Regions from separate parts of the Paenibacillus sp. FSL H3-0329 genome, predicted to be linked through region 1. Evidence: riboswitches for the same ligand, from Rfam matches in the RefSeq annotation. Region 1 holds a riboswitch; the other holds the start of a gene.
The links. A riboswitch is a leader RNA that binds a small molecule or an ion and turns the genes downstream of it on or off. The one in region 1 is predicted to bind cyclic di-AMP.
Positions count from the first base shown of each region.

Region 2: it holds a riboswitch for cyclic di-AMP, as region 1 does, so the genes downstream of both, NSQ66_RS00190 (3D domain-containing protein) here and NSQ66_RS25610 (alpha/beta hydrolase) in region 1, are expected to answer to the same signal.

Region 1 covers NZ_CP150150.1:5,802,010-5,809,855, reverse strand. The annotation lists gene NSQ66_RS25625 (alpha-glucuronidase family glycosyl hydrolase) at 1-835, shown strand, start outside; gene NSQ66_RS25620 (Nif3-like dinuclear metal center hexameric protein) at 896-1,654, shown strand; gene NSQ66_RS25615 (hypothetical protein) at 1,739-1,912, shown strand; cyclic di-AMP (ydaO/yuaA leader) riboswitch at 2,233-2,419, shown strand; gene NSQ66_RS25610 (alpha/beta hydrolase) at 2,507-3,334, shown strand; gene NSQ66_RS25605 (exosporium glycoprotein BclB-related protein) at 4,582-6,414, opposite strand; gene NSQ66_RS25600 (LacI family DNA-binding transcriptional regulator) at 6,616-7,608, opposite strand.
Region 2 covers NZ_CP150150.1:38,889-46,734, forward strand. The annotation lists gene NSQ66_RS00175 (AbrB/MazE/SpoVT family DNA-binding domain-containing protein) at 297-551, opposite strand; gene NSQ66_RS00180 (HD domain-containing protein) at 847-2,130, shown strand; gene NSQ66_RS00185 (TatD family hydrolase) at 2,182-2,952, shown strand; cyclic di-AMP (ydaO/yuaA leader) riboswitch at 3,151-3,380, shown strand; gene NSQ66_RS00190 (3D domain-containing protein) at 3,666-4,832, shown strand; gene rnmV (ribonuclease M5) at 5,009-5,560, shown strand; gene rsmA (16S rRNA (adenine(1518)-N(6)/adenine(1519)-N(6))-dimethyltransferase RsmA) at 5,557-6,441, shown strand; gene yabG (sporulation peptidase YabG) at 6,607-7,509, shown strand; gene NSQ66_RS00210 (Veg family protein) at 7,786-7,846, shown strand, end outside.

The sequences.
Region 1 (7,846 bases):
TTATCTTGTTCCACAGTGGAAAGAAGTCCTTGATTTCAATACTTATGCCAAAGGGCAAACTACGCTTGTGAAACATGTTGTGGACGGATCGGTGTGGGGAAATAAGTATAATGGTGTGGCTGCTGTAACTAATGTTGGAGATGACATGAACTGGACGGGGCATGGGTTAGCTCAAGCTAATCTGTATGGATATGGAAGATTAATTTGGAATCCGGAGCTGACGGCAAAAGAAATAGCTGAGGAATGGATTCGGCTTACCTTTGGCACTGATGAAGGTCTAGTGGCTGCTATTCGCGGGATGTTGATGGACTCATGGAGGATTTACGAATCTTACACAGCTCCATTAGGTGTGGGTTGGATGGTTAATCCGGATCATCATTATGGGCCGAATGTGGATGGGTATGAATACGCCAAGTGGGGAACGTACCATTATGCGGATCATAAGGGCATTGGTGTGGATCGTTCAGTCAAATCGGGAACGGGTTATAGCGGACAGTATATGGGGCTTAATGCATCAAATTATGAGAATCTAGCGTCTTGTCCGGAAGAGCTGTTGCTGTTCTTTCATCATGTTCCATACACGTATGTTCTGCAATCGGGGCAAACTATTATTCAGCATATCTACGATACTCATTTTGAGGGGGCTGAGCAGGCTGCACAGCTTCTAGCGACATGGGAATCACTTGAAGGCGGCGTGGATAGTGGATTGTATATGCAAGTGAAGCAACGTCTTGAAGAGCAAGCAGAGCATGCGCAGGAATGGAGAGATCGGATCAATACGTATTTTTACCGCAAGAGCGGAATTGAGGATCTTAAAGGCAGAAAGATTTATTAGATTTCGAATCGAGGGATGATGATAGTGAGCCTCACGATTAGAGCGATTCTGGAAGATTTAATGGGAACTGTGGAACAGGTAGAAGGCACTGTCGATATTCTGAACCCAGGGGAACCGGAAACTGAAGTCACAGGGATTATTACGGCCTTCTCTGCCACACAAAATGTTGTGGAGCAAGCAATAGCGTTAGGAGCCAATTTGCTGATCACGCATGAAGGTGTATTTTATAGCCATCATGCGGCGAGCGAGTGGTTAGAAGGTGATCCGGTTTATCATGCGAAAAAAAGTCTGATCGAACATTCCCAAATTGCTATTTTTCGTTATCATGATTATTGGCATCGGCAAAAGCCGGATGGAATTATGGTGGGTTTACTGCAAGAACTAGATTGGTCCGCATACGTGGAAGAGCAGCAAGCAGCTGCTACGATTCTCAATATTCCTGCTATGACTGTACTGGAAGCTGCTCAATATATTAAAAGTAAGCTAGGGATCTCTTATGTACGCGCTGCCGGTGACCTGTCTCTGTCCTGCAAACGCGTAGGGATATTAGTAGGTTACAGAGGAGGCGGGACGATGGCTATTCCGCATTTTAATGATCACAATCTTGATTTAATTATTGCTGGAGAGGGACCAGAGTGGGAGACTCCGGAATATGTGCGGGATGCAGGGCACCAAGGCAGATCTAAAGCGCTCATCATGTTAGGTCATGCGGAGAGTGAAGCGCCGGGAATGAAATATTTAGCTGAAATCTTAGCAGACAAATATCCCATGCTTCCTAACCGGTTCATTGCTGAACAACCCATCTATCAGATGGTTTAATCTGGGGAAATAAAGAGTACGGAATAAATAAACATATTATGGAGAAAATGAAGGGAAACAGGTCACTGAGAAAGGAGTGTTTCAATGGAAATTCCTTTGGAGGCTGATGAAGTATTAAGTCGGATCAAAAAGCTGCAAAGCGACGGAAGCTCGATCAGTAAAAAACAAGTAAAGCAGAGCGATCCTGAGCTTATGAGAAGTGCGCTGTTCTTTTTTCCAAGCTGGGAGCATGCATTGAAAAACGCCGATCTTTTGTAGCCATAGTATTGTAAGAGGAAGCTAAGTGGACAGGGGAATACCTCTGATTCTGCTTAGCTTTTTTCATATCTCCAGTGAAAAGGATGGCCTTTATATAGAAAGTACTGGTGTTTTAACCTCCGTTTGGCTTGGTTCAGAGCCATTTTCTTAAATAAAACGAGTAAACAAGAGCAAAAGAAAGAGAAAATGAAGAGTATGCTCAATATGAAATGAAAAGCATTGCTTTCAACATTATTTTGACCAGAGCCCTCCTTTACAAGCAAACCTTACAAGAGTATGATTCATCTCAGAACTGACAATTATCTTAAATTTACAATTACATAAGCAATCCGCTTAATTTCCGTTTCTGGAAAGCGGGGGAACCAACAACTGGCAGCCGATGTGAGAGTCGGCACTGGTTATGGGGTGAATCCTGTTCCGGGTGCATAACATGCATCCCTGCAGGTAGGGCAACTCTCACTGCCCGAATCCGACAGCTAACCTCGTAAGCGTATGGAGAGAGGATGAATGGCGTGTTTAGTGATGAATAGCCACAGAGAATCCCTCTGTGGTTTTTTGCTGCGTTTTTAAGCAGATATAGACGTAGAATTTATTATGAAAGAGGTGTTACCTTTGCCTATCGCTAAACTGAACGGAACTTCGCTCTATTATGAAATCAATGGAACTGGCACTCCGGTTGTGTTTATCCATGGACATGGATTAACACACAGTATGTTCAAACCACAGCTGGAGTATTTTTCCGATAAATATAAAGTGATTTTGTGCGATTTACGGGGGAATGGCAAGTCTGGTAAACTGCTGGAGGCCCCACATGAGATTATTGAGACGCAATGTCTGGATTTGATTATGCTGTTGAATGACCTAGGTATTCGTGAAGCAGTTTTTGTAGGAATCGCCTATGGTGGCTTAGTCGTTCAGCATATTGCCAAACAATATCCTGAGCGTGTGAAAGCCATTGTGGTCGCGGATAGCTTCTGTAGGACTCACGGATCAACAATTGTAGGGAAAATACAAACTATGGCAGCATATTGCAGTTTGCTAATGTATTATCTCCCAAGCGAGCTGGTGTTGCCTTCGATTCGGATGATGTACCGAGAGCGCTGGAGTCTGGCCTACAATGAGATTAGAAGAGGGCTGCTGGACAAACGTCCCCGGGAGCTATATCGGCAAAGACTGGCTACAAGCCATGTTGATTACACCAGATGCTTAAAGGCTTTTAAACGTCCTGCTTTATGTATTGTAGGGGACTTTAATGAATTTGGAGTGAATTGTATGAAGGAAATGGTGTCTCAGCTGCCACATGCGCAGTTGGCGATTATTCCGAACGCATTAGATCCAAGTAATCTATGCCAGCCGGAGCAATTCAATGCGATTCTTCAACGTTTCTTAGAGAAGCAGCAGGGCAGTCAGCAGATTAGCTGATCTATAGGGAGACCTTTACAAGCGAAGCGTTTATGTGGAAAAGGGCGTCCCATAGCCAGGGGGAATGAGCTGGCTATGGGACGTCTTTCTGGGTAGAACTTTAGGGAAATTCTCCCTAAAGTGAAGGTGATTATGGCTCCTAGAACGTGGATTAAGGAAATTCTCCCTAAAGTGAAGGGAATTATGGCTCCTAGAACGTGAATTAGGGAAAACTTCCCTAATAATAGGATGTTTTTAGCCATAAATGGGTATTTGTATGAATTTTTAGGGATAAATTCCCTAAAAACCTTATTTTAAAGCGATTATCGATGAATATTAGGGAGGATTTCCCTAATATAATGGATATCTAACTAAAGGCTGGCTCATCAGTAGTGAAATCTACGAATGAGCCAGCCTTTGGTATTTTACTAACCGGTGGATGTTGAACATTTACAAGCATATTGTACCTAGAACGCCACTTAATGTCCCTACCCTACCACAGCATCAAATATAGCTCACCCGACGTGGGAAAGAACAGTAGACTCTAAGTAGTGAAGGTAAGAGTATAGAAGGGGCGTAGTAAGCAGCTCACCCGACGTGGGAAAGAACAGTAGACCCTAAGTAGTGAAGGTAAGTGTATGGAGGGAGGCGTAGTAAGCAGCGCATCAGACGTGGGAAAGAACGGTAGACCCTAAGTAGTGAAGGTAAGTGTATAGAAGGAGGCGTAGTAAGCAGCTCATCCGACGTGGGAGAGTACGGTAGACCTAAGTAGTGAAGGTAAGTGTATAGAGGGAGGCATAGTAAGCAGCTCATCCGACGTGGGAAAGAAACAGTAGACTCTAAGTAGTGATTGTAAGTGTATAGAAGGAGGTGAAGTAAGCAGCGTATCTGCAGCTCCTGATCGAGACCAAAGGAAAGGAAGGTTTCGGTAATAGGGATTCAGCCTCCGGACATGAGTAGGAGAGAAGAAGAGCGGGGAGTGACATTGACAGACTATCGGACTCAAGCGCTCTTATTTGCAACATTTTCCTATTTTTGAGTTGCTATTGGACCCCATAGGCGTTATTTGTACAAAATAGACGCTATTGAGCACCATTTCTGCCCAATAGCGCCTCTCAGGTCCGATGATCTCTCTAAACAGGGATAAATTAACGAATAGCGGCATTTGAGTCCGAAAGATCAAGTAATTGTACCGCATATTACCAAAAAGGCATCTGTCACTCCTTAGAAGGAATGGCAGATGCCTTTTTTTGAATTTGTTTTAATGATTATACAATCGTAAAGCCAGCACTTGCATAACCAGTGACTGTATTTACAAGGGTGAGGCCTGTAGCAGTGGCTGAGAATACCATAAGCAGACGTGTCTGTGGTGTTACAGCAAAATTGATATCATTTGTAATTCCATTGACAAAAGTTCCTAGATTAATAGTACCTGTGATAGGTGGGAGCGCTACTAATGCCCCTGGAATAGCAGTAAATGTGTTATTTGGTGTGGCCGATTGGTACAACTGTGCTGTTACATTTATTGTAGTACCAAGCAGCGATAAAGCTATGGTATTACTGAAATAAGCAGCAAGGGATGTTATCACTCCTGCACGAGGAGTCGAGAATGCAAAGTTGATAAGCGGTCCAAGGAGAGTACCTGTTAAATCAACATTACCGCCAACAAGAGAAATGCCTGTGGCTGAACTTCCGAAGCCTACAAGGCTTGTTGTTCCCACCAAACCACCTAAAACCGTGGTCATAATAATAGGTCCTCCGGATGCCAGTGGAATAATTGCACCGTTACCGGTTGCACCAGTGACTCCGGTAATGCCAGTAGCTCCAACCGCGCCGGGATCACCCGTTGCACCCGTAGCTCCGGCAACGCCGACCGCACCGGGATCACCAGTCGCACCCGTTGCACCCGTAGCTCCGGCAACGCCGACCGCGCCGGGATCACCAGTCGCACCCGTTGCACCCGTAGCTCCGGCAACGCCGACCGCGCCGGGGTCGCCCGTCGCGCCCGTTGCACCAGCAGGGCCTGCCAAGCCTGCAGCGCCAGTCGAGCCAGTCGCTCCAGTTGCTCCTACGCCTGGACCCGCTGGTCCTTGCGCACCTGTTGGCCCTTGAATCCCCTGCACACCCTGTGGTCCTTGAGGTCCCATCGCGCCACCAGCGATTAACAAGTAATCTGGTGAACTCCCGGGTATTCCAGTAGGTCCAGAAACGGTAGCAATATAGGTGCTGCCATTGAAGGTTACTACTTGACCTGCTGGATAAGTAGGACTTTGTGCAGGATTAAAGATTACAATCCCTTGCAGCCCTACCCCTTGCGGTCCCTGAGGTCCTTGAAGTCCCGGTGTTCCTTGAGGGCCTTGAGGTCCTTGAGGTCCTTGGGGGCCTGTGGAGCCCCCAGCAATTAATAAATAATCTGGTGAACTTCCAGGTGTTCCCGTTGGTCCCGCAACAGTAGCTATATAGGTACTGCCATTGAAGGTTACTACTTGACCGGCAGGATAAGTAGGGCTTAATGCAGGATTAAAAGCAACAATTCCTTGCAGCCCTGCCCCTGTAGTTCCCGTTGCTCCCGGAACCCCCTGAGATCCTTGCGGCCCCTGAGGTCCCTGAGGTCCCTGAGGTCCCTGTGGCCCTTGAGGTCCAGTCACACCTTTAATAGGTAATCCAATTGCTTGTGTAATAGAAGCCTGAATATGTCTGATCTGAATAATCAGCTGATCTTTGCAATTAGGGTCAATCTTCGTGGCGAGAATAAAAGATAATAACTCAGCTAATAGCAGTTGAAGATTAGTGCCAACGCTTACGACTGAGAAGGGACTGACTTCGGTCGATACAATGGTTATCTCTACTACAGAAAGTAGCTCAGTTCTAAAAGGGCTGCATAACTTAGAAGTATGCAAGAATTCCAATAGCTCTCTTAACACTCTTTGGAGATTGACAATATGAAGTGTTGTGGGATTCGTAAGTACGGGGGGTACCACTGCAGAGAGATCAGTGACTATTTTTAATAGTGCGTTACACTCCCTCTTTCTAATAGGACTGCTGATCCTTCCATGCTTGTTTAGGATAGCATCGCCTTTAAATGGTCTGTAATCAGGCATATTTCTATATCTCCTCCTTGAACTTCTCCTGTTCATTCCTTTAAAAAATGGGAACCTGCCCAATCAGCATATTCTGAGAAGCGGAAGTTGTTACAATAATTGCCCTGAAAGCCGTTATTCCTGAAAGTCGTTATTAATGAAGCAATACAAAAAAAGGCAGGCCACCGCTAATTACGGTAGTCTACCTTTTTAATAGATACGTTAAGTAGTCTCTCCTTTAATAAGAGTTACGTCTACAGTAGTGTTGTTGATTAGCTCTCCGTCAGCACTTTCGATCATTTGCAGGAGAGTATTGGTCAGCATGACCCCGATCCGATCACTAGGTTGCATAATGGTAGTCAATTTAGGACTCTGAAGCATGCGGGTAAAGCTGTGGTAATCATAACCGATGATTTTCAGTTGCTCGGGCACTCGAATGCCTTGCTGTTCAGCATAAATGTATAAAGCATAAGCCACAATATCATTACTGCAAAATACTCCATCATATTCTCGAAGTTGGGCTGGAGAGATATTTTCGGTGACAAAGGACCAAAAATAATCAAAGGTAAGCTTATTGTGCGCACCTTCGATAATATCGTAGGTTACACCATGTTTCATACTAGTGATGACAAAAGCATCCCGACGACGATTCGCTAGAATATCCAGATCTAGCGGGCCGGAGATATGTAGCAACCGTTTACAGCCCAGCTGTATCAAATGTTCGGTAGCTAGCTCACCACCGCGGTAATTATCCGATCCCACACAAGGAATGTTGGAGGAAATAAAACGGTCAAAAGAGACAATAGGGAAAGGGACCTTTTTATAGCTTTCAATATTCATGGTGTGGCTGCACATGATAATGCCATCTACTTGATTCTGGCGAAGCATGCTAATATAGTTGGCTTCTTTCTCAGGATCGTCAAGAGAATTGCATATTAGCAATTTATAGTTTTTTTCATTAGCACTCATTTCAACATACTTGATGAGATCGGAAAAGAAAGGGTGGTTCGAATCTGGAACAATAATCCCAATAAAAAAGGATTGATTCTTCTGTAAGGCTCTGGCGATTTGATTAGGATGATAATCTAAGGCGTCCATCGCTTGTTCAACTTTTTTACGCGTCTCTTTGCTGATATATCCCCGGTTGTTCATTACTCTGGACACGGTAGCTACAGCAACGCCCGCTTCCTTGGCAACATCTTTAATACTTGCCATACCCTCATCCCCGTTTCATAAAATGCTCTAATCTATATTCTACAACGTTTCTTGGATTGTTGACACTAATCAAGACTAACAATTGTAAAAGCATAGATTGTTTTTGATAGTTATAATAGGTATGTTATACGTTACCACAAAATATTCAGGTATAATATTAAATATCAATAATTTTGTCTATATTATATGAATATAATTATATGAAAACGTTTGACATATTATTTGCGCATCTATAAAA
Region 2 (7,846 bases), 1.1 Mb from region 1:
TTTAGTTGTACTTCATACAGTTATAAAGGTGGAAATGATTGATTTCACGGAGATATAGGGAATATAAGTGTACAAAATACAATTAATTCGTTTAATGGTAAAAAGTATTTAAAATAACTGTAAGAAATACAACTAAGTATTACTAGTTCCCTCTTGAAGCACATTGCCCTTAGGGAGGGGATAACCAGGAGGGCAAACCCAGACATAAAAAATACCTCCCGCGGTCACGGGAGGTCAAGGAGATATGAAAAGGTTAGAATTAACAATTTGATTAGTTCTATTATATACTATTTAATTTAGTTTGTCACAGGGGTAGGGATGGAAGAAATGCATTCATGACAAACTATTTTTCCTTTAAAGTAAGTTACGTTCTCAGCGTTGCCACAGAAAATGCAGGCAGGCTCATACTTTTTAAGCATAATCCGTTCGCCATCAACGTAAATTTCCAGTGCGTCCTTTTCGCCAATGCCAAGTGTACGGCGTAATTCAATAGGAATAACAACCCGTCCAAGTTCGTCTACTTTTCTTACAATTCCTGTTGATTTCATCATAACAATCGTTACTCCTCTCAATGTTCCAAAAACGTCATTATTCGACATTGTTCACTGTTTTATGATACTTATAATACCAACGATTCCCAAATCAGTCAACCTTTTTTCATAGGCTGAATAAGAAAATTTCCATAAGAACTTTGAATGTCCCTATAAAAATTAAGAATTGCCCTGAAAGCATTTTGTCGATTTACCAAGACCAAAAATGATACTTTTCGACAAAGTACGACATAATTACTTATTATATACTGATATTAGTTAAAATCATATTAAATTATTAGAAGGAGTTGATCTCATGAAGCAGCCGCTCACGGAAGAAAAGGTTTTCAAGGATCCCGTTCATAATTATATTCATGTACAGGACACGATTATTTGGCGACTAATTAATACAAAAGAATTTCAGCGTTTACGCCGGATTCGCCAGTTAGGTACCTCATATCTCACTTTTCATGGTGCAGAGCATAGTCGATTTTCTCATTCTTTAGGAGTATATGAAATTACACGAAGAATCATTTCGCAATTTGAGCGCAGCGGATATAAGGATTGGATTCCTGAAGAAAGTTTGCTTACTTTGTGTGCGGCTTTGCTGCATGATTTAGGGCATGGCCCATTTTCACATTCTATAGAAGAAGCTTTTGAAATGAACCATGAGGATTGGACCTGCCGGATTATTTTGGAGGACACGGAGATTACCGAAATATTGCGTGATGTGGAGGAGGATTTTCCTCGTAAAGTAGCTTCAGTTATCTCTAAGACTTATGAGCATGAAATTGTTGTCAATTTGGTTTCCAGTCCGCTGGATGCTGATCGTATGGATTATTTGCTGCGTGATGCGTACTATACAGGTGTAAACTATGGAACCATCGACATTGATCGGATTTTGAGAATGCTTCGTCCTTATAATGGGCGGATTGTAGTAAAAGAATCAGGTATGCATGCCATTGAAGATTATTTAATGTCACGTTATCAAATGTACTGGCAGGTATATTTTCATCCGGTGACGCGCAGCTCTGAAATTATTTTGCGTCAAATCTTCCGTAGAGCTAAAGAATTGTTTCAAGAGGGGTACAAATTTCGCTTTATGATCGCTCCGCTGGAAGATCTCTTTCGAGGAGAAGTAACAGTGAAGCAATATTTAATGCTTGATGAGGCACTGGTACAGACTGCTTTTATGCAATGGACACTTGAAGAAGATGAGTTATTAAGCGACTTGTGTACCCGTTTTATTCATCGTAAACTGTATAAATATGTAGAGATTGAGAATTTGGATACAGATATGATTACGGAAATCCGCAGCAGTTTTGCGGGAGTGGGACTTAACCCAGAATATGACCTAGAGATTGATTATCCGACAGATTTGCCTTATGATGTGTTCCGTCCAGGAGCAGCCTTCGACAATAATCAAATTTTACTGCTTGATCGGAATGAGCAATTGCGGGAAATTTCAGAGGTATCGGATATTGTGCGCTCAATAAGCGGAATTCATCGTGGCAGATATCATCTATATTTCCCACAGGATAAGCTGAAAAAAGCCCTTACACGCTTGCCCTCTTCTGTAGCAGAGATTTTTGCAAAATAATACAAATATTTATGGAACTATTGATAAAAACAACAAGGAGTGAGCTTTAAAATGTATCTGTTCGACACACATACACATCTAGATGCGCCTCAATTCGACGAGGATCGCGAGGAAGTTATTGCTCGTGCAGTAGAGGCCGGAGTTAGCAAGATGATCAATATTGGATTTAATCGGGAAACGATCCCTTCAACGATGAAGCTGGCTGAATCTTATGATTATATTTATGCAGCGGTGGGCTGGCATCCACAGGATGCGATTGATATGAAAGAGGGAGACCTCGATTGGATCGCCTCTCTTTGCAGCCATGAAAAAGTGGTGGCCATCGGAGAGATTGGATTGGATTATTATTGGGATACCTCTCCCAAGGATGTGCAGCAGGAGGTCTTCCGCAAACAAATCGGACTAGCCCGTGAACTAAAAATGCCAATCTGTATACATGACCGTGATGCTCATGAAGATGTTGTACGGATTTTACGGGAGGAAAAAGCAAATGAAATTGGTGGCGTGATGCATTCGTTCTCAGGCAGCTGGGAAACAGCAAAAATGTGTCTAGACCTTGGATTTCATTTGTCATTTGGAGGACCGATAACGTTCAAAAATGCCAGAGTGCCTAAAGAGGTGCTTGCACAGACGCCATTGGACCGATTATTGATCGAAACAGACGCTCCATATTTGACTCCACACCCCTTCCGTGGCAAGCGAAATGAGAGTGCTCATGTGAAGTTAGTAGCAGAGGCTGCGGCTGAAATTAAAGGGTTAACATGGGAAGAATTGGCTAAAATTACGTATGCGAACGCACTGGAACGATTTGGGATTGTCTGAAAACAGGAGTAAAACGGGTGAAAAATAGAGAATAGCCGATATATTAAACTTTTTTAATATAAAAACGGCTGATTATTACAATATTTTAACCATATATTTGCTTAAACGTGGTTGAATCGTCCTTTACAACATGCATCAAAACAGGATATCATCTTTTCAGTGATGTGAGCTGTTGTTATTGTGACAGCCATTGATTCATGGATCGTCTCGCTGAGTCTCCGTATGGAGAACGGGGGAACCAATATTGAACTGCCGCATGCCTGTATCTTGAATACGACTAGGAATTGCCGCAGAACAATATTTGATTTCTTCACGTGGTCTTTGGGGTGAATTTAAGGGCAACCGCCGTGAGCGGGTGACCTGAAATAGGGCGTCTCTCTTTCGTCCGAACCCGACAGCTAACCCCGTAAGCGCAAGTAAGAGAGGCAACCTCGTGCACAAACATTCCCGCGTATTCTGACATCGGAGAAGCCACGAAAGAGTCCTCAAGAGAACTCTTTTTAGGCTTCTTTATTTTTGAATAAACTGAATGTTGCCCGCATACTGTTATATAACAGGTGTGGGAGTAGCTGTGCCGAGCAGGCGATCCATGAGCAGGAGACGCTAAGTTAATACGTGCGTATCCTGTGACAATCTCAAATAGTTTCGTCAAAGAAATTCAGTCCTCATGATATACAAATTGACGACGAGGCTATGTAAGGAGGATGGAGAGAATGGGCTTATTCCAACCAGAGGTATCCCATGATTCGCAGTCATCCAGCAGGTCTTTCGCATTACGGTGGGAGCAAGTAAATACTCGCGTACTTTTACTTGCAGGTGTGATTTCAATCGCAATCGCGCTGTTAATTCTGCTGTACGTACACGGTCAAAGTAACAAACAATTTGTTTTAGTAATAGACGGGCAAACACAGACACTTGAAACGCGAGAAGCACTTCTTGGTGATGTGTTGGAGAAAGAGCAAATTTCGCTGCAGCCGCATGATGAATTATCTTTAGGTCTGAGTGATGAAATAAAAGACGGTGACCGTGTCGTTATCAATCGTGCGCAGAAATTTAGCCTTACTGCGGACGGAGCAACAAAAACGTTATATACGACCGAAGACACTATCGGTCAGGCGATTGACAAACTGGGTATCAACCTAGAAGGCTATGATAAGATTTTTCCTTCGTTAGACACCACCATCTCTGCTGACATGGAGATTAAGATCGTTCGTATCAACAAGCAAACGGTACAGCGAACAACTAACTTACCTTTCCGTGTTATTAAGACAGCAGATCCCTCCCTTACTGTGGGAACAGTTAGAGTGGCACAGGCAGGCAAACCAGGCGTCATGGTTCAGCATATTGAAAAGATCTATCAAGACGGAGAACTGGCCTCTATGCGCATGATCGGCAAGGAAGTACAAACGGTAACAAAAGATAAGATCATTGCCGTTGGTACTAAAGCACTTCCTAAGCCTACTGTAGTTGCTAAAGCTACAACAACTTCCAAATCAAGCACTACCTCCAAAACGACTAAAGTTAGCGCTAAGACTAAGAACGTCACAAGCAAGGCTGGCGTAGACTTTGAGTACAAGAAGATGATTAAGAACGTCTCCATGACAGCTTATTCGTCAGAAGAGCCAGGAATAGGTACTAAAACTGCCTCCGGAACACGCGTAACGGAAGGTCGTACAATTGCAGTAGATCCGAATGTAATTCCTATTGGCTGGTGGGTTTATATCGATGGGCTTGGATTCCGCCGTGCAGAGGATACGGGCGGTGCCATTAAAGGCAATAAAGTGGATGTCTATTATGATTCCCTGAGCCATGCTCGTAATTTCGGCCGTAAATCACGTACCGTATATGTGATTGGACCTGTGAAACCAGAGCTTAACTAGAACTGAAGCTTTTGCAAAAAATCCTTTGATAAGCTATAGTGATGATAACCGTTAAGGAACGCTGGATGATCATTTCGTTGATCGCAGAGCAACCGCTCATCACTTATACATTCTTTAACCAAAAGAAGAGGAGCGAATCCTCTTCTTTTTGCTTTTTTTGGAAGGAGTCAAGAAATATGATTAAGGAATTAATCGTCGTTGAAGGCAAAAGCGATACCGTAGCCATTAAGCGTGCTGTGGAAGCAGATACGATTGAGACAGGCGGCTCTGCTGTAAACCGGACTGTAATTGCGAAGATTGCGCTAGCTATGGAACGCAGAGGGGTTATTATTCTTACGGACCCGGACCATGCTGGGGAGCGAATTCGTAAAATCGTTTCAGCGAAGGTGCCGGGCTGCAAGCATGCTTTTATTCCGGAGAAGGACGCAACTCGAAAAGGGGATATCGGTGTAGAGAATGCATCGCCAGAGGCGATTCGTCATGCGCTGCGTAACGTACATACCTCTTTTGAAGGAGCACCTGCTTTGATTGGTATTGATGACCTTATGGCCGCTGGAATGCTTGTACACCCTCGGGCTGCTGAAAGACGTATGGCGCTTGGTAATTTGCTTGGAATCGGATATTGTAACGGCAAACAGCTGTACAAGCGGCTGGCGATGTTTGGGATTACGCGGGAGGAATTTGCCGGGGCTCTCGCCCAAATTGATCAGGGAGGCATTACTTCATGAGTGGTAGAGAGGAAATTTCGACTCCAAAACGGACCAAAGAGATTATTCAACGTTATGGATTCAAGTTCAAGAAAAGCCTGGGACAGAATTTTTTGATTGATCAAAATATTTTGGACAAGATTGTAGACGCTGCTGGACTAGATAGCGATTCTGGGGCGCTGGAGATCGGGCCGGGAATTGGAGCGCTGACGGAGCGTCTGGCACTAACAGCCGGTGCTGTAACTGCCGTAGAGATAGACCGTAGACTGATTCCAATATTAAAAGACGTACTTTCCCCTTATCCCCATGTTAAGGTTCGTAACGATGATGTCCTCAATGTGAACTTGCAGGAAATGTTCAAGGAAGATTTCACCACTGTGAACAAGGTCAGTGTGGTTGCTAACCTGCCTTATTATGTGACTACTCCGATTCTGATGAAGCTGCTTGAAGAGAAGCTTCCCCTTGATAACATCGTTGTAATGATTCAGAAGGAGGTTGCGGAGCGTATGGCTGCATCTCCAGGTGGAAAGGAATACGGAAGTCTTAGCATTGCCGTGCAGTACTACAGCGAGCCTGAGCTCGTCTGTATCGTGCCGCGTACGGTATTCATCCCTCAACCTAATGTGGAGTCTGCTGTTATCCGTCTGAAGGTTAGAGAGCATCCTCCGGTAAAGGTGGAGAGTGAGAAGCATTTCTTTGAAGTGGTTCACGCTTCTTTCACACAGCGCCGCAAGACGATTGCTAACAATCTGAAGGCTCGTTACTTCCCTGAACAAGGACGTGAGCAGCTGGAGGCTTTACTCGCAGAAGCGGGTATTGAACCGACCCGTCGTGGAGAAACACTCAGTCTTGAAGAATACGCCCGCTTAAGCGGTGTTTTGCTAGCCGCTGGAATTGAATAAGCAATAAGAAACGGTTGTTGTCTTAAAGGACGACAACCGTTTCTCGTAGAAATATAAGGATGTTATTCTGGTGGAGCATTATACATTCTTATATTTTAAAAATATGGCGAGTTATGAACCAACTGAGGCCTTTGCCCATACGATGGGGTAGAGGTGGTGGTTGTAATGAATTTAGGAGACTTGGTCGTTCGCAAATCTTATGGCGGTGATTTAACATTTCGTGTAGATAATATCGTGCAGGATAGAGCCGTCATTAAAGGCACAGATTTCCGCCTGTTGGCGGATTCTCCTCTGGATGACCTGGTTCAAGTGCCTCCTACCCGAATAACGGAACGGGGACAGCAAGCACAGATCAAAGCGAAGGAATCACTGACACAGCTGCGGAAGGACCGTCAGGAGCAAAGTCAGCGGAGCGGGGGAACTCTAACAGAGGGGACATGGGCTCCACCCTCCAAGGAAGCTCCTTATTTTGAAGTGCCGGGTAAAGTACTGCATCTGGATGGCGATCCGGCATATTTGAATAAGAGCCTTAGCTTATACGAGCAACTGCGGATTCCCGCTGAAGGGCATCATGTTCATGAATCTGCAATGGCTGATACGTTATACCGGCTGTTGCCCCGTGTACGCCCAGACATTGTAGTGATCACTGGTCATGATGGGGTACTGAAGCAACAGCATACTTACGATCTATATAGTCTGAATAGCTACAAAAATTCGCAAAACTTTATAGCTGCTATTAGGGTAGCTAGGGAGTATGAGCGGAATTTTGATGCGTTGACTATTGTTGCCGGTGCTTGCCAATCTCATTTCGAGGCATTACTTGGAGCTGGGGCTAATTTTGCCAGTTCACCTGGTCGAATTTTGATCCATGCTCTGGATCCCGTTTATGTAGCAGCAAAATCATCCTTTACTTCCATCAGGGATACTGTAAATCTTAGTGATGTTCTGAATAATACCATCAGCGGTAATCAGGGTATTGGTGGTGTTGAGACCCGTGGCAGCTTCCGTATCGGAATGCCGCGGCTGCAGAATCTGTCGGCGCTAAAAGTGACACCATCAGCCATTTAAGCGGCAGAGATAGGTCTATGGTTTCAGGAATATAGGTAATTTGAATGGGCTGAATAGAATATCCGAAAGAAAGGGTGAGCGCTGAGCTTAACCCTTTCTTTTTTTCTTTGTGATGCCTATATTACAGATAACAAGGATATTAGTCCGGCGCTGATTTCTCGCAAAAAAATTCCGTTGACAACGAAATATGCATCAACTATAATTAATTATTTATTTGCTTTGACATTGTCCTGAAAAAGTTGTATAATGGACAAGAAAAGAGGTGGTCGTCAGGTAATGGCTAATAACGCGCTGTTGGAAATCAAACGCAGTCTTGAAGCTCACGTCGGTCATAAGA